DNA from 3 places in the Sinobaca sp. H24 genome. Region 3 is predicted to be linked to each of the others. Evidence: a T-box and tRNA genes for the amino acid it is inferred to sense, from the RefSeq annotation. Region 3 holds a T-box; the other regions hold tRNA genes.
What was found. The T-box of region 3 lies ahead of metG (methionine--tRNA ligase). A T-box ahead of a tRNA ligase gene usually reads a tRNA of that ligase, here a tRNA-Met.

Region 1 (6,051 bases), on a different contig from region 3:
CAGCAACTTCATTTTCAAACGCTTCTTTCGTCCAAGGCACAGAAAAAGCATCCACTTCGACTTTGTACACGCCGTCCACGTCTTCTGCCGTCATGAGGCGGACCGTTGTCTGTTTGTTTATCATGGCCGGCTGCCGCCCCTGCCTCCAGCCATTTTTTCTCCGCTTCCGCCAGCTGCGCATATTCCGGGACAAGCTCATGGGCATGCACCGCCAGATCTTCATGCTGCTCCGCAATTGCGGCCAGGGAGGATGCCCGCGGTACCGACTGCTCCGCTGAAGCAAATTGGACCTCCGGACAAGCCCCCGTAATCCGTTCTTTATGTTTGTCTGCTTCTTCTCCTATTAAAAGAACAGGGCCCTCAAGTGTCTGCAGTTTCTCTATCCAGGCCGGCACATCCAGGACCCCGTCTGCTTCCATGCGCTGGCATACGCCGTTTTCAGCATAATAAATGCCGGTGTAGACATGATCCCGTCTTGCATCAATGAACGGTACAATCCAGCCGCTGAAAAGCTTCGCCTGTTCTGCGAGCAGATGCAGGCTGGAAATTCCGTAGACCGGAATCTGCAGCGACCAGGCCAGCGTTTTTGCTGTAGTGACCGCAATGCGTACTCCGGTATAGGAACCGGGCCCTTTTGCCGCGGCAATTGCATCCAGATCCCCGGCCTTGACTCCGGTTTCCTTTAAAAGGGAATCGATAGCGGGCATCAGCCGCTGGGAATGGGTCTGCTTTAAAAAGGTAGTGTATTCTCCAACTGTTCTTCCGTTAACCGAAACGGCCGCACTCATCGTTGATGTGGTTGTCGTAAAAGACAATATATTCATTCTGCCTTACGCTCCTCTATCCAATTCAGCCAGCTTCCGCTGTCCGCTGAAAAATGTATAATACGTTTGTCATCCCCGGCGTACTCAATTTTAATCTGCAGACGGTCCGGCGCATCCAGCCAGCTTTCAATCCGTTCCGGCCATTCAATCAGCGTGACGCCGTCTCCTTCAATATACTCTTCCAGTCCCAGCTCTTCGCTTTCTTCTTCCAGCCGGTACACGTCCATATGATAAAAAGGAAAGCGGCCTTTGTATTCTTTCATAATCGTATAGGTCGGGCTGTTTACGTTTCCCGTCACGCCGAGACCATGTGCCAGTCCTTTGGCAAAGTGGGTTTTTCCGGTGCCTAAATCACCGGAAAGCGTGATCACGTCTCCTGCCCGGGCCAGACGGCCGATCTCCTGCGCCTGTTTCATCGTATCTTCGGAAGATACTGTTGTTATGTGAAAGGCTGCCATCGTTATCCCTGCCCTTCTTTTCCGCTGAAGTGATTATAGCCTTTTTTCTCGAGTGCTTCTGCATCTCCGTGATGATGAAGCCACACGCCGGCCGTTCCCGCCTCGACGCGGCCGATATTCGTTACATTGATTCCCGCGGCTTCCGAGAGCCTTTGGAACTCTTCCCAGCTCCCGGCTTCGATCGTACCGAGCAGCTCGAAGTCTTCTCCGCCGTAGAGCATCCACTCCCAGTACTCCGCCGGATCAAATCCGGCAAATTCGCCCGGAACGGGTACCAGCTCCTGCTCGAGGTGCATTTGAACGCCGCTTGCTTCAGCTATTTCAAAGCTTTCACTGGCCAGGCCGTCGCTGATATCATTCAGCGCAATTCGTGCACTTAACGAAGCCGCAAGCCGTCCGGTTTTCACCTGCGGTTCGGGACGCTGGTGGTAGGAGAGCAGTGTCTGTTCTATGGAGGAAAAAGATGCATGCCTGCCTTTGTCCAGCAGAAGCTTCAAGCCGGAAGCGGAACGGCCGACAGATCCTGTGAGGAAAATAACATCGCCCGGCTCGGCGTTTCGGCGAAGCAGCCTGCGTCCTGTTTCCACGCGGCCGATTACGGTTATGGATACATCAGTTCGTGGGCGAAAGAAACCGTGTCGCCTCCGATCAGATCCATTTCAAACCGGTCGCCCAGCTCCGCCATACCCTCATAAAGGCCGGAGAGCTCATCATCCTCCCAGTGCGGAGGAATCGCAATGGATACAATATAAAAGGAAGGCTCCGCTCCCATCGCCGCCAGATCGCTGATATTGGCCGCAAGTGCTTTATAGCCGATATCATAAGGCGCCATTGTCTCTTTGTAAAATGAATGCCTTCAATCATCGTATCCACACAGACTACTTCATCAAAAAAAGAAGACGCCTTGTAGACCGCAGCGTCGTCTCCTATTCCTTCTTCAAGTCGTTTTTGGTGGGAATGGGCAGGCGTATGCTGTTGAATCCATTCAAATTCGTCTTTTGGCATGCTATCACCCATCTATTTTCTCGGTCTATTCGTTATGCTTTCAGTTTACCTTATTCTATAAAAAGCGCAAGAAAACGAGGATATTCTTCATTTTTTGCATAAAAAAAAGCCCTATCGGCTTGAGTTTAAAAATAATTGGTTGCGGGAGGAGGATTTGAACCTCCGACCTCCGGGTTATGAGCCCGACGAGCTACCAGACTGCTCTATCCCGCGATATGGGTTAAAAATCAAACAGCACGGCAACGTCCTACTTTCACAGGGGGTCGCCCCCCAATTATCATTGGCGCTGAAAAGCTTAACTTCCGTGTTCGGCATGGGAACGGGTGGGGCCTTTTCGCTGTCGCCACCGTACTTATTTGTTTTGATGTGGTGTGTCTCTCAACGCCACGTATAATAATATACCACGTGATTATTCACTTCGCAACCCTATTTTTAAACTTTTTTCTATTTATTTATTGTCAGAAATGTTACAATATTATAAATACTATTATTAATAATAAAAAAGCCCGCTGCTTTTTTTTGCTTAGGATGTGATAAAGGAGGGATTCTGATGAGTGCCGGCCGTACGCTATCTGCCTTTCTGCTGGCTAATGTGATGCTGCTTCTGACATTTGTATTCCTGCCCGTGCTTTTGTTAACAGACAATATCAGTATCTTTCAGAACATGCTTAACTATATTAACAAATCATCATAAGGCTGCACCTAAAAGAGCTGTCCCAATTGGGCAGCTCTTTTTAGGTTCTTACTGCAGTTTCCCTCTGCCTTCTACGAGCAGTTCTTCCTCTACTTTGTTGTTGGAAATCACGTAAGCTTTTTCGTATAAATTACATACCGGACAAATATGATTAGGAATAATTTCTATTTTCTCCCCTATATTTATGTTGGCACGAAACGAAGCGTTATTAATAATAGCATGCTCATCAAACACGCCGTCCACGTGAATACCGTCAAATGCTTTCAGGGTTCCGTACCCCTCTGTTTTTGTTAACCCCGCATTTCTGCTCTGAGCCGTCAGTCCTTTTGCCCCTACGTCGGTAATCACCCGCTCCTCTGTCGGTTTGCTGATCACGGTCGTGAGAACAGAAGCAGCGCAGCGGTCGTAGCTGCCAATAACGTTGCCTTGCGAAACGTCCATAAAAATATAGGTTCCCGGCCTGATTTCCGTCACGCCTGCAGGAACCTCGAAATCAAACATAAACGGAGGCGTCGATCCTATGCTGACCGTCTCAGCTTTCATATTCATTTCCTCCGCCCATGCTGCATAGTCCAGCGTGCTTTTCACGCTGTCCATGTAGATCTTTCTGCACTCTTCTTTAGTCTCCGCTTTATACGAATGCCCGTCGTGGGAAAATAATCCTTTAAATTCGACGTTGCTGCATTTCTTGAGTGCACGAAGCAGTTCGATAAACTGGGGTTTCGTCGTTATCCCCGAACGCTTCTCCCCTACTTCAATTTCGATCAGCACCTGAGCTTTTTTGGCAGCCCCTTCAAATACTTTTTCAATTTCAGTCACCTGGTACGTATTATCGATGCCAAATGAAATGTGTATCGTTTCTGCTAATGTTCTAATACGATTTAATTTCGTTACACCTACAATTTCATTGGCTATAAATATATTCTTTAATCCCCGCTCGGCCATTACTTCAGCCTCTCCTACCTTAGCTGCTGCTATACCTACTGCCCCTGCCTCTTCCTGAAGACAGGCTACCGCGGGCATCTTATGCGTTTTTGTGTGCGGGCGCAGGGTTACATTATTTTTATCAGCGTAAGCCTGCATGGACTGGAGATTCCTCATCATAATGTTTTTATCAATCAACAGCGCCGGCGTGTCAATATCACGGATATACATGCTTTTTTCTCCTCCTTACATAGATCAACGAAAAGCTTTGCTTTCGCTGCTTGAATTCATATAAAAAATTCTATATAATTTCAATATAAATCATATTATATAAAAATTATTCAAAAGTCAAACGATTATTCAAAAAAAAACACTTATATCAGCAGTTTAACGACTTACCCTTTTAAAAATAATATATAAAAATTTATATAATTCAGCCGAAGGAGACAGCAGAATGACGAATGAAAACGAGCAGCACCTGAAAGGGTATATTCCTTTAGCCAAATCGACCGCCGCGATGTTTGGGACGGACTGCGAGGTGGTGCTTCACGATTTAACCAACCCGCAGGCTTCTGTTATTTTCACGGTAAATAATCATGTAACCGGCCGTGAAACAGGCCAGTCATTTGACCATCTTGTAAAAACCGTGCTGCGCTCCAACGACTTTCACGAGGATTACCTGGCGGGATATACGTTTTACACGGAGGATCAACGTGCCATCCGCTCGTCTACCACTCTGATACGTAACCCGGACCAGAAAGTAATCGGAGCCTTTTGTATCAACTTTGATGTGCAGGCGCTCGAGCAGCTGCAGCAGTGGACCAGCACTTTTCTTCCTGCGGCTGTAGAAATACCACCAGATAAAGAACCCTCCCCTGCCGAAATGGACAACGTAGAAGAAATTGTGGACGGACTTATCCAGCAGATTGTAAAAAATAAAGTGTATCCCGGGATGAAGCGTCAGGAAAAAATTGATTTGATTCAGTTCATGGAGGACAAAGGCATTTTTTCCATGAAGGGTTCTATTGATAAAGCTGCAGCTTTATTAAACGTATCCAAAGTAACGATTTACAGTTATTTAGACGAAATTAAAAGCCAGTCCAACTAAGGAGGAACCGGAACATGGAGGAATATATCTGCTACAGCTGCAAAAAAACACATGCGGTAACGTCTCTGCTATGGAAATGTACATGCGGCGGCATGCTGGATCTGCATAAAAGCTCCCCAACTATTGATACAAAGGCCTGGGACAAGTGCCCGCACTCCTTATGGCGCTATAAGCAGACCATGCCGTTTGCCGAGGACTCCCGAACATGGGAAAGCGTAACGATGGGAGAAGGCCGCACTCCTTTAATTGCGCTCGACACCTCTGACCCTGATACGTATGTGAAAGTAGACTACATGATGCCTACTTTGTCTTTTAAAGACCGCGGTGCAGCCGTTCTGATGACAAAGGCAAAAGAATTAGGCGTAACGAAAGTCATTGCGGACAGCAGCGGCAATGCCGGAACAGCAGTCGCCGCTTACGCTGCGCGCTGCTCTATCGACTGCGATGTGTATGTGAGCGACCAGACGTCACCAAAGAAAACTGCTCAGATACAAGCGCACGGGGCCGCCGTTAAGCAGATTCACGGAACAAGAGAGGAGATTGCTTCGGCTGCCCAGAAGGCAGTAGAGACAGAGAATGTTTTTTACGCCAGTCATGTATACAACCCTTATTTCTTCGAGGGAACGAAAACGTACGCCTATGAAATTTATGAAGAACTCGGCGGGGCTCCCGATACATTGATCGTTCCAGTTGGAAACGGCACGCTTCTGCTCGGTGCCTATTACGGATTTAAAGAACTGCGGGACAACGGGTTTATTGAAAAAATACCAAAGATTGCAGCCGTTCAGGCCGCCAACTGCGCGCCGCTTGTTTCCGCCGGCCGGTGCCGGGAAAAAACCGCAGCTCCTGTAACCAATCAAGGAACGGCCGCTGAAGGAATTGCGGTCGCCGCGCCGGCACGCGCCGAACAAATTTTAGAGGCCGTCGCAGACACGAATGGAACTTTTATAGCTGTGGAAGAAGAGGACATCCCACGTGCAAGAGAAGCTCTCAGTAAGAAAGGCTTTTATGTCGAAATCACCTCCGCTGTGAATTACG
Region 2 (6,051 bases), on a different contig from region 3:
GCGGCCTGAAAACGCTGGGGCTTCGAATGCAGAGTCAGTCTGACAATGCGGGTCGGCTGGCAGAATGGTTCGAGAAAAGCGGAAGTGCCGACCAGGTTTTTTATCCGAAAGGATTATCGGATCACGGCAACGGCGCGATGATCAGCGTTAACCTGTCCGAAGCATATGATATTAAAACCTTTTTTGCTTCGCTGCAGTGGATTAAAATCATGCCGTCGCTTGCCGGGGTGGAAACAACGGTTTCTTATCCGGTTAATACGTCGCACCGTACCGTTCCGGAAGAAATTCGTTCAGCTCTCGGTATTAGCGTGCAGACGGTACGGATTTCAGTGGGTATTGAAGACAGCCGGGACATTATTGCTGTCTTTACCCAGGCGCTTGAAGCCGCAAAAAAATAACACAAAAAGAAGCTGTCCCAGAGAGGACAGCTTCTTTTTTCGTCTCTTGGCAAAAGTCAGCCTGATTTGATACCGGCTCCGCAGAGGGGAATAACCACTATTTCTTCGGTGGCTTTGCTGTATTGAAGGTATCCGGCATAATTGACAGCGGACGTTATTTCCACATAAAACCCTTTACGGCTGAGAATGTCTCTTGCCCGCTCGATCTCCTCTTCTTCTATTGTGATAAATGTTCCGTTTGTATCAGATACGGCCTCTAAAATCTGTCCGGCCCGTGCCGGTGCAGCAATAGCAATCCCTTCAGCTGCTGTTCCCTGATTCGTTAAAGGAGCCGTGGTTTGTTCCTGACGCTCAAAAGCAGAAGCAAGGGATGCGCAGTTTGCTGCCTGAATGGCTGCGATCTTTGGCATTTTGTCAATGAACCCATTAGCCAGCAATTCTTTAAACCCATAGTAGGCACCGAGCAGAAGCGTGCCATTTCCAACAGGAATAATCAACGTGTCGGGGGCGCGGCCTAGCTCCTCATAAATTTCGTAGGCATATGTTTTTGTTCCTTCAAAAAAGTAGGGATTGTATACATGGCTGGCGTAAAAAATGCCTTCTGCTTCTACAGCCTGCTGGGCAGCGGCGGCGACATCTTCTCTCGTGCCCTGAACCTGCTTTATTGTGGCGTGATGAGCCTCGATTTGTGCGATCTTTTTGGGAGACGTATGGGCGCTCACATAAATATCGCAGGCTATCGCACAGCGGGCAGCGTAAGCAGCGATAGCGGTACCCGCATTGCCGCTGCTGTCTGCGATGATTTTCGAAACGCCTAATTCTTTGGCTTTGGTGATTAGAACGGCCGCTCCGCGATCTTTGAAAGAAAGGGTGGGCATCATGTAATCTACTTTTACATAGGTGTGGGGCTCAAGAGTATCCAGCACGACTAAAGGTGTCTGGCCTTCTCCAAGCGTAACGGTTTCCCAGGTTCTGGAGTCCTTTGCGAAAGGCATCGCTTGGACATAGCGCCATAGGGTTCGAACCTTCGGGTCCCAGGACGATTGATCAATACGGGGCGTATCCTTATGTATGTCGAGCATGCTGCCGCATGTGCAGCGCCATACCATAGAGACAGCTGTGTATGTCTTATTGCAGGTGGAGCAAATATATTCTTCCATTATCTTATCCTTTCCTTCATCTAGAACCGTAAAGAAACTGCCCTTTTTAAGGACAGCTTCTTAGTCTGTGCACTTCTAACTATTTGTTAATATGGTTCAGCATGTTTTGGTAGACGCTGATATTGTCTGTTAGTATAAGCACAGGTAAAAAGATAAACGTTAGAAGCAGCATAACATTTGCAAGTAGAAAAGCAGACAACGATCGGCCGACATTCATCAGAATCCCTCCTTTATCGTATCCTTTACGGGCATCTTTCCTTCTTTAATAGTATTTATAATATTGTAACATTTCTGACAATAAATTAAAACAAAAAGTTGAAAATAAGGGTTGCGGTATGAATAATCACGTGGTATATTATTATACGTGGCGTTGAGAGACACACCACATAAAAAACAATAAGTACGGTGGCGAGAGCGAAAAGGCCACACCCGTTCCCATGCCGAACACGGAAGTTAAGCTTTTCAGCGCTGATGATAATTGGGGGGCGACCCCCTGTGAAAGTAGGACGTTGCCGTGCTTGTTGATTTTTTACCCATATCGCGGGATAGAGCAGTCTGGTAGCTCGTCGGGCTCATAACCCGGAGGTCGGAGGTTCAAATCCTCCTCCCGCAACCAATTATTTTACACACTCAAGCCGATAGGGCTTTTTTTTATGCGCAAAATGAAGAATCCCTTCGTTTTCTTGCGCTTTTTATAGAATAAGGTAAACTAAAAGAATAACGAATAGACCGAGAAAATAGATGGGTGATAGCATGCCAAAAGACGAATTTGAATGGATTCAACAGCATACGCCTGCTCATTCCCACCAAAAACGACTTGAAGAAGGAATAGGAGACGACGCTGCAGTTTACCGGGCGTCTTCTTTTTTTGATGAAGTTGTCTGTGTGGATACAATGATTGAGGGCATTCATTTCAAAAAAGAAACAATGGCTCCTTATGACATCGGCTATAAAGCGCTGGCTGCGAATATCAGTGATCTGGCCGCAATGGGAGCGGAGCCTTCCTTTTATATTGTATCCATTGCAATTCCCCCTCACTGGGAGGACAAAGAGCTGTCCGGACTGTATAAAGGAATGGCAGCGCTTGGGGGCCGGTACAGCATGGATTTGATCGGCGGGGATACTGTGTCCTCAGCGCATGAGCTGATGGTATCGATCACCGTTATCGGACGTGTGGAAGCCGGACGCAGGCTGCTTCGCCGTAATGCCGCAGCCGGAGATGTGATTTTTCTAACGGGCCCTGTCGGCCGTTCGGCATCCGGCTTAAAGCTGCTGCTGGAAAAAGGCAGGCACGCTTCTTTTTCTTCAGTAGAAGAGAGGCTTCTTTCCTATCATCAGCGGCCGGAGCCGCAGGTGGAAGTGGGGCGGCTTGCTGCCTCGATGACAGCAAGAATGGCACTCAATGATATCAGTGACGGTCTAGCCAGTGAAAGCTTTGAAATAGCGGAAGCAAGCGGTATCCAGATGCATCTGGAACAGGGGCTTGTGCCGATACCCAATGAATTTACCGATTACACACCAGAAGACTACTGGGAATGGATGCTCTACGGCGGTGAAGATTTCGAACTGCTTGGTACGATAGAAGCCGAAAGCTGGGATGATTTCCGGAAACAGGCCGAAGCTGCAGGACAGAAGGTAACGAAGATCGGCCGTGTGGAAACAGGAACACCCGGCGTGTGGCTTCATGACGGGGAAAAAATAGTCTCTCTTGAAAAAAAAGGATACAATCATTTTAGTGGAAAAGAAGGGCAGGGATAGCAATGGCAGCCTTTCATATAACGACGGTCTCGCCCGATGATACGATGAAGCAGGCCGAAGAGATTGGCAGACTGGCCCGGGCCGGTGACGTGATCACGTTGTCCGGGGATTTAGGTACGGGGAAAACCCACTTTGCCAAAGGGCTGGCGGTTGGTCTCGGTGTGAAGGGAAACGTAAACAGTCCAACGTATACAATTATGAAGGAATATATGGGACGTGTGCCTTTTTATCACCTGGATGTTTACCGGCTGGAAGAAGAAAGCGAAGAGCTGGGACTTGAAGAGTATATTGAAGGAGAGGGCGTTTCGCTGATTGAATGGCCGGAACGGATTGAAGGCTGGCTTCATGCACCGGACAGGCTGCAGATTACGATCGAGCACGCCGGAGATGATAAACGAATTATACATTTTTCAGCGGACAGCGGAAGCTGGCTGAATTGGATAGAGGAGCGTAAGGCAGAATGAATATATTGTCTTTTACGACAACCACATCAACGATGAGTGTCTCCGTGTCGGTTAATGGAAGAACGGTTGGAGAGTACACGACTTTTTTAAAGCAGACCCATTCCCAGCGGCTTATGCCGGCCATTGATTCCCTGCTGAAGGAAACCGGGATAAAAGCAGGAGATTTGGATGCAATTGCTGCAGCGAAAGGACCCGGTTCCTACACCGGGGTAAGAATTGCAATAACGACAGCCAAAACGCTGGCCTGGTCGCTGGAGATTCCGGTGTATGGTATTTCAAGCCTGAATCTGCTTGCTGAACAGGCGAAGCTTTTCAACGGATGGATTGTGCCGTTTATTGATGCAAGAAGGGATCACGTTTACAGCGGTGTCTATTATGCTAAAAATGGCGTATGCCGCATGGTGGCACCGGATGGTGTGCTTGATGTGCCGGCCTGGCTGGAGAAGCTGGAAGCGCTCGATGGACCGGTGCTGTTAATCGGGGAAGAAGCGGACAAGCATAAAGAACGGGTGCTTGCTGCCCGTACGGATGTTCAGTTTGCTTCAGCCGAACAGTCGGTGCCGCGTGCTTCCTCTTTAGCTGCAGTGGCTGAACAGAACGAAATTCTTTCCGTGCACGCCCATGAGCTAGTACCGGAATATGCCCAGCTGGCAGAAGCAGAGAAAAAATGGCTGGAGGCAGGAGGCGGCAGCCGGCCATGATAGAAAAACAGACAATCGTCCGTCTGATGACGGCAGACGATGTCGACGGTGTGTATAAAGTGGAAGTAGATGCTTTCTCTGTGCCGTGGACGAAAGAAGCGTTTGAAAATGAAGTGCTGTTAAATCAGTTTGCCTATTATCTGGTAGCTGAACATGAGGGCGAGATTGTTGGATACTGCGGCGTCTGGATCATTATGGATGAAGCCCATATTACGAATATAGCGGTGCATCAATCGAAAAGGGGACTCGGCATAGGCGATGCGCTGATGCGGCATGTACTGGAGCTCTCCCTTACCTACGGAGCTCTTACGATGACACTTGAAGTACGCAAAAGCAACCATCTGGCCCAGAATTTATACCGGAAATATGGATTTGAAGCGGGCGGGATCCGCAAAAATTATTACACCGACAATCAGGAGGACGCGCTGGTTATGTGGGTGAACCTGAAGGAGCGGTACTGGCAATGATAAAAGAAGATGTAATCATCCTTGCTATTGAAACGAGCTGTGATGAAACGGCAGCTTCCGTTGTGAAGAATGGAAATGAAATCATTTCCAGCGTCGTCGCCTCGCAGATGGACAGCCATAAGCGGTTTGGCGGGGTGGTTCCGGAAATAGCCTCACGCCATCATACGGAAATTATTACACAGGTGATGGAGCAGGCGATGCTGGAAGCTGAGCTGCCTTTTTCCAAATTGACAGCCATAGCCGTTACCGAAGGACCGGGTCTTGTCGGCGCGCTTCTCGTCGGAATCAGTGCGGCTAAGGCTGCAGCGTTTGCCCACGGTCTGCCCCTGATTCCGGTGCATCATATCGCAGGGCACATCCAGGCAGCTGAACTGGTTAAACCAATTCTTTATCCGGCGATGGCGCTCGTCGTATCAGGAGGCCATACAGAGCTCGTTTACATGAAAGAGCCCGGCCACATGGAAGTCATCGGGGAAACAAGAGATGACGCTGCAGGGGAAGCCTATGATAAAGTAGCACGTACATTAGGGCTCCCTTACCCGGGTGGCCCGCATCTGGAGCGTCTCGCTGCAACAGGGGAGCCGAAAGTGAAGCTTCCGATTGCCTGGCTCGAGCCGGACTCCTATGATTTCAGCTTCAGCGGGCTGAAGTCATCGGTCATAAACACAAAGCATAACGCAGAACAGCGCGGGGAGCCATTTCATGCCGCAGATGTAGCAGCAAGTTTTCAAAGCAGTGTCGTCGAGGTGCTGGTGGAAAAAACGAGACGTGCTGCTGCGGCATATGAGGTCCAGCAGGTTATTGTAGCAGGCGGGGTTGCCGCAAACCGGGGACTGCGTGCAGCAATGAAGGAAACCTTCGCAGGGACAGACGTTGAATGGACGATCCCCCCTATTGAACTATGTACCGATAATGCTGCAATGATCGGAGCGGCGGCGTATATTGAATGGAACAAACAGAACCTTGCCGCCTGGGATCTGAACGGAAAACCCGGCCTTGCTTTAACATAAGCAGGCCGGGCTTTTTTTATGATGTTTTTGCTTTTCTGCGGCTGCGGACAGCCTGCCAGATGGGTACGGCAAACGCGAGCATCGCAACTGCGA
Region 3 (6,051 bases):
TCTCCGCCCAAATTCAGTGCATCGAAGCAGATGTACGGGAAACAACTGTCCCGCCGGCCCAGGCTGATCTGGTAACCTGCAACCCGCCGTACTTTGCTGCAGTCGCAGAAACGGAGTACCATAACAATCCTCATTTTGACGCCGCCCGCCATGAACGAAACGGCACTCTGCAGGATATCGTGAAGGCTGCTTCCCGTATGGTCAAGCAGAAGGGAAAAGTAGCAATGGTCCTTCGTCCGGAGCGCTTTTTGGAATTAGTGCATCTCTATCAACAGTATGGTATTGAACCAAAACGGGCGAAATGGATTCATCCGCTGGCGGACCGCCCGGCAAATATTCTGCTGCTCGAAGGAATAAAAGCAGGCCGGCCGGGTTTGACAATAGAACCCCCTTTGATTGTTTACGATGATCAGAGACAATATACAAAGGAGTTTCAGAAATATTATGAAGGAAGCGATTAAGCAGCATTATATATATATTCTTCGCTGCGCCGACCATACCTTGTATACCGGGTATACCGACAATGTAGAAAAAAGAATAGCGGCCCACGCAGCGGGAAAGGGTGCGAAGTATACGAGAGGACGAGGCCCTCTTGTTTTAATGCATCAGGAAGCATATTCAACCAAGCGGGAAGCACTGCAGAGAGAACGGGAAATTAAATCCTGGAACCGGGAGAAAAAAGAAATGTTGATTCAAAACAACAGAGGAGGTAGGCATGAAACAACAACATAGTTTTGCACAGGAAGGCGGAAGCCTGTATTTGGTTGCCACCCCGATAGGGAATTTAGAAGATATGACGTGGCGGGCCGTCCGGATTCTAAAGGAGGCGGATGTTATCTTTGCGGAGGATACGAGACAAACCAAAAAGCTCTGCTCGCATTTCGATATCCACACTCCTATGAACAGCTACCATGAGCATAACAAGCAGTACAAGGGAGAAGCCATTCTGCAGGCGCTTCATGAACAAAAAGTGGTAGCTTTAGTAAGTGATGCAGGTATGCCGCTTGTTTCCGATCCGGGTCTGGAAATTGTAAAGCAGTGTGTGGACCTCGATATACCTGTCATTCCCCTTCCCGGAGCGAATGCGGTTCTGCCTGCGCTGGCCGCGTCCGGACTGGCAGCCCAGGGATTTTACTTTTACGGATTTCTACCCAGAAAAAAGAAAGACCGTCTCGACGAACTGGCCCGGCTTTCTGAAGTTGGTGCGCCGCTGATTTTTTACGAAGCTCCCCATCGTTTGAAAGACATGCTTAAAGACATGAGCAGCGTGTGGGGAGACCGCCAGGCTTCTCTTGGAAGAGAGCTGACCAAACGCTTTGAAGAATTTACACGCGGGCGTATATCGGAACTGGCTGATTACGCTGCTTCCCACCATATAAAAGGAGAATGTTCACTCGTAGTGGAAGCGGGAAGCGGAGATCTTATGAAAAAAAACGACTGGTGGGAAGAATACAGCCTGCAAAGCCATGTGCATTATTATATAAAAGAAGGAATGACATCAAAAGAAGCGATTAAACAGGCCGCTGTGGACCGGGATATTCCCAAACGTGAAGTATATGCGGCCTATCACGAAATTCAGGGAGAATAAATAATCATTTCTTTCAAAAAAAGCGGCATCCTTTTGGATGCCGCTGCTTTATTTGGCTTTTTAGGCGTTCGTCTTGTGCTTGCTTGTATAGCTTTGAAGATCTTTCATAATTTCCTCTGCGCCTTCCGGGGAGAGAATAATTTTACCGCCGGCAAGAGAAACGTTATCATCCGATACTTCACCGGTAACTTGACAGGTCATGTTCGGCTTGTATTTTTTCAAAATAATGCGGTCATGATCCACATAGATTTCCAACGCATCTTTTTCTGCAATTTCCAGTGTGCGGCGAAGTTCTATAGGAATAACCACCCGTCCTAATTCGTCTACCTTACGTACAATACCTGTTGATTTCATAATGTTCGTCCTCCTAGGATTGAAATCTTTTTATGTCATCTTTCGACATTTTTCTCTATTTGTAACCTAAGAATACCAATGTTTAGAAACCAAGTCAAATATTTTTTACTTTGTATTATTGTAATATATAGAAATTTTTTCATATTAGTAAAATACTATTGTATCAGTGTTTAAATCAGTATTTAGAAAGTATATTTAGTTTTCTCCCCTGGTGTAATTTCCATTTACATATCCAATATAAGGATAAAAAAGAAATGATTTTATTTAAAATTGTCGAAAAAAGTCGAATGTAATCGCAGCGACCAAGATATTGACAGTGAAGGCGTTCCCCGATATATTTATTGTTGATATCCAATACAATATGAATACTGTTTTCCTGTGAAAGGATAAGTACAAAAGGACGCTGTAACAGAGAGCCGGGGGATGCTGAAAACCGGTGCAGCTGGAATTTTCGAAAATGGTCCGGGAGGAGTTTTCTCTTGAGTTTATATAAAACAAAAGAGAAACGTATGTCTGCGTTAAAGATGAGCGCTGTTTTCTGTTGAAGCAGTCCGCAGAAGCGCACCGAGCCCAGGCAGACTGCCGGGGAAATTTGGGTGGTACCGCGTGAGTAAAACTCTCGTCCCTTTGCAGGATGAGGGTTTATTTTATTTTATATAAAGAAGTTTTTCTATTGAGGAGGCCCCACGATGACAGAAAATGATAAGACGTTTTACCTGACAACGCCTATTTACTATCCAAGCGCCAAGCTTCATATCGGCCACGCCTATACGACAGTAGCAGGGGATGCTATGGCCCGTTATAAGCGGCTGCGCGGATACAACGTACGCTATTTAACGGGCACCGATGAACACGGTCAGAAGATTGAGCGCAAGGCCGAAGAAAAAGGTGTTTCCCCGCAGGAATTTGTTAATGAAGTAGTGACAGGTATTAAAGACCTCTGGGAAAAGCTTGATATTTCCTATGATGATTTTATCCGGACTACGGAATCAAGGCATAAAGAAGTAGTTCAGAAAATCTTTGAAACGCTGAAGTCAAACGGCGATATTTATCTGGACGAATATGAAGGCTGGTATTCGGTACCCGACGAAACGTTCTATACCGAGAGACAGCTTGATGATCCTATATATGAAAACGAAAAAATTGTCGGCGGGAAAAGCCCTGACAGCGGCCACGCCGTAGAATGGGTGAGAGAACGCTCCTACTTTTTCCGGATGAGCCGCTACGCCGACCGGCTTTTAAAGTACTATGAGGAAAATCCTGAATTTATCCAGCCGGAGTCGCGGAAAAACGAAATGATTAATAACTTTATTAAACCGGGGCTCGAAGACCTCGCTGTTTCCCGTACCGCATTTAAATGGGGGATTCCGGTAGAAAGCGATCCGGAGCATGTCGTTTATGTATGGATAGATGCTTTATCCAACTATATTACATCGCTTGGCTACAGTACGGATCAGGACGCGGATTATCAGAAATTCTGGCCGGCGGATGTGCATATTGTCGGGAAAGAAATCGTACGTTTTCATACGATATACTGGCCGATTATGCTGATGGCACTCGATCTGCCGCTTCCAAAGAAAGTATTCGGCCATGGCTGGCTGTTGATGAAAGATGGAAAAATGTCGAAATCCAAAGGGAACGTCGTTGATCCGATTCCATTGATAGAGCGCTATGGACTTGATGCTCTCCGCTATTACCTGCTGCGTGAAGTGCCGTTTGGATCCGATGGTGTATTTACGCCGGAGGGCTTCGTAGACCGCATCAATTACGATTTGGCCAACGACCTGGGAAATCTTCTTAACCGTACCGTAGCTATGGTTAACAAATACAAAGGCGGAACGCTGCCGGCTTATTTAAAAGATGCAACGCCATTTGACGCTTCTCTTGTCGATCTTGTCGAAGCGACAGTGGTTAAGGTGGAAGACGCAATGGAGGATATGGAATTCTCTGTAGCCTTGACGGCCATCTGGCAGCTGGTAAGCCGCACGAATAAATATATCGATGAAACACAGCCATGGGTGCTCGCAAAAAACGAAGAACATGCTGAACAGCTTGGGGCGGTTCTTTATCATTTAGCAGAATCGCTGCGCCATATATCTATTATGATTCAGCCATTCATGACAAAAACACCGCAGAAAATGTGGGAACAGCTTGGCATTCAAAAAGAAGACACCACATGGGAATCCCTGCATAGTTTTGGAGTGCTTTCTGAAGGCACTACCGTTGTTAAAAAGGGCACACCGGTATTCCCGAGACTCGATTATAAAGAAGAAGTAACCCACATTATTGAAGATATGGGGGGCGTAGCAAAGAAGAAGAATCTGAACCGGCCGAGGAAGAAGACACACAGGAGAGCGAAAGTAATGAAATTACAATAGATGAATTTCATAAAGTGGAGCTCAAAGTCGCTGAAGTAACAGCGGCCGAACCGGTGAAAAAAGCGGATAAGCTCTTAAAGATCCAGCTCGAACTGGGCGGGGAGTCAAGGCAGGTTGTCTCTGGTATTGCCGAACATTATACACCTGAAGAACTGGTAGGACGCAAAGTAATCTGTGTTACGAACCTAAAACCTGTGAAGCTTCGCGGCGAATGGTCGCAGGGGATGATTCTTGCTGCCTCCAAAGGAAAGAAACTGACGCTTGCCACTGTAGCGGATTCTCTTCCCAACGGTTCCGTCGTAAATTAAATCGAAGTGAAAAGGCAGGCTCCGGCCTGCCTTTTTTATAAGGAGGATACACGTATGCTGTTTGATACTCACGTGCATTTAAATGTAGAACAATTTGATGAAGATGTAGAAGAAGTGATAGAGCGCGCAAAAAAAGCCGGCGTAGAATGGATGAATGTAATTGGTTTCGATCGTCCTACTATTAGAAGGGCGATTGAACTAGCAGAAACCTATGAATTTATTTATGCGACCGTCGGCTGGCACCCGGTAGATGCTATAGATATGACAGAGGAGGATCTGCGCTGGATTGAAGAACTTGCTTCCCATCCTAAAGTGATTGCCCTTGGTGAAATGGGATTGGATTATCATTGGGATAAATCGCCGGCAGACATTCAAAAAGAAGTATTTCGAAAGCAGATCCGTCTCGCCCAGAAAGTAAATCTTCCAATTGTCATTCACGACCGCGAAGCGCATGAAGATGTCGTGGCGATGCTGCAGGAAGAACAGGCAGAAAAAACCGGCGGCATTATGCACTGCTTCGGAGGCGATGCAGAAATGGCCGCCAAGTGTCTGGACATGAATTTTTATATTTCCTTTGGAGGACCGGTAACGTTCAAAAACGCCAAACTGCCAAAAGAAGTAGCGGCAGGCGTACCGATGGACCGGATTCTAATAGAAACAGACTGCCCGTTTCTGGCGCCGCACCCTTACCGGGGCAAGCGAAATGAGCCATCCTATGTAACGCTTATCGCAGATAAAATCGCTGAGCTTAAAGGGATGGAGCCTGAAGCGTTTTATGCCCGGACTACAGCTAATGCCAGACGCCTATTTCGATTGGAAGACAAATAAATGCTTCGTATCAAAGAATGTATTGTCGTGGAAGGAAAAGATGATACAGCTGCTGTAAAACGAGCGGTTGAAGCTGACACCATTGAAACAAACGGCTCCGCAATTGGAGAATCCGTCCTGCAGCGCATAGAGCTGGCAAATGAACGTCGCGGTGTTATCATTTTTACGGATCCGGATACGCCGGGAGAACGAATCCGGCGGATCGTAAGTGAACGTGTTCCCGGCTGTAAACATGCCTTCATTACAAAAACAATGGCAGCTTCCAAATTTAAAGGCAGCCTCGGCATTGAACATGCTTCTCCGGAAGATATTCAGGCGGCGCTTTCTGCTGTACGGGAGGATTACGGAAGCAGCCGGCCGGAAACGGATATTTCACATGGAGACCTTATTGCAGCCGGGCTTCTTGCCGGTCCTCATGCGAAAAGACGGCGGGAGAAAATGGGAGAAAAATTAAAAATCGGCTATGCGAATGGAAAACAATTTCAAAAGAGGCTGGTCATTTTTCAGATCCGGAAAGAAGAATTCGCCAAAGCAATGAAGGAAGTATTAGAGGAGGAAGATCGAGGTGTCTAAAGATATTGCCACACCTACACGA

Region 1: it encodes a tRNA-Met, which carries the amino acid that the T-box ahead of metG (methionine--tRNA ligase) is inferred to sense. The anticodon was not compared.
Region 2: it encodes a tRNA-Met, which carries the amino acid that the T-box ahead of metG (methionine--tRNA ligase) is inferred to sense. The anticodon was not compared.

The regions. Positions count from the first base shown of each region.
Region 1 covers NZ_JALBWT010000008.1:73,604-79,654, reverse strand. Annotated here, with positions in the region: partial or broken gene rimI (ribosomal protein S18-alanine N-acetyltransferase) at 1-124, opposite strand, end outside; gene tsaB (tRNA (adenosine(37)-N6)-threonylcarbamoyltransferase complex dimerization subunit type 1 TsaB) at 15-824, opposite strand; gene tsaE (tRNA (adenosine(37)-N6)-threonylcarbamoyltransferase complex ATPase subunit type 1 TsaE) at 821-1,282, opposite strand; gene MMY81_RS12695 (thiamine-phosphate kinase) at 1,285-1,869, opposite strand; gene MMY81_RS12690 (AIR synthase related protein) at 1,884-2,114, opposite strand; tRNA gene MMY81_RS12685 (tRNA-Met) at 2,424-2,500, opposite strand; rRNA gene rrf (5S ribosomal RNA) at 2,522-2,638, opposite strand; gene MMY81_RS12675 (hypothetical protein) at 2,838-2,981, shown strand; gene MMY81_RS12670 (D-TA family PLP-dependent enzyme) at 3,030-4,136, opposite strand; gene MMY81_RS12665 (helix-turn-helix transcriptional regulator) at 4,360-5,013, shown strand; gene MMY81_RS12660 (threonine synthase) at 5,028-6,051, shown strand, end outside.
Region 2 covers NZ_JALBWT010000001.1:25,454-31,504, reverse strand. Annotated here, with positions in the region: gene MMY81_RS00175 (trans-sulfuration enzyme family protein) at 1-398, shown strand, start outside; gene MMY81_RS00170 (pyridoxal-phosphate dependent enzyme) at 455-1,558, opposite strand; gene MMY81_RS00165 (hypothetical protein) at 1,638-1,775, opposite strand; rRNA gene rrf (5S ribosomal RNA) at 1,960-2,076, shown strand; tRNA gene MMY81_RS00155 (tRNA-Met) at 2,098-2,174, shown strand; gene thiL (thiamine-phosphate kinase) at 2,312-3,316, shown strand; gene tsaE (tRNA (adenosine(37)-N6)-threonylcarbamoyltransferase complex ATPase subunit type 1 TsaE) at 3,319-3,780, shown strand; gene tsaB (tRNA (adenosine(37)-N6)-threonylcarbamoyltransferase complex dimerization subunit type 1 TsaB) at 3,777-4,481, shown strand; gene rimI (ribosomal protein S18-alanine N-acetyltransferase) at 4,478-4,948, shown strand; gene tsaD (tRNA (adenosine(37)-N6)-threonylcarbamoyltransferase complex transferase subunit TsaD) at 4,948-5,958, shown strand; gene MMY81_RS00125 (tripartite tricarboxylate transporter permease) at 5,975-6,051, opposite strand, start outside.
Region 3 covers NZ_JALBWT010000033.1:34,035-40,085, reverse strand. Annotated here, with positions in the region: gene MMY81_RS26520 (tRNA1(Val) (adenine(37)-N6)-methyltransferase) at 1-461, shown strand, start outside; gene MMY81_RS26515 (GIY-YIG nuclease family protein) at 445-732, shown strand; gene rsmI (16S rRNA (cytidine(1402)-2'-O)-methyltransferase) at 716-1,588, shown strand; gene MMY81_RS26505 (transition state genes transcriptional regulator AbrB) at 1,649-1,942, opposite strand; T-box leader at 2,312-2,572, shown strand; partial or broken gene metG (methionine--tRNA ligase) at 2,632-4,628, shown strand; gene MMY81_RS26495 (TatD family hydrolase) at 4,683-5,456, shown strand; gene rnmV (ribonuclease M5) at 5,457-6,029, shown strand; gene rsmA (16S rRNA (adenine(1518)-N(6)/adenine(1519)-N(6))-dimethyltransferase RsmA) at 6,016-6,051, shown strand, end outside.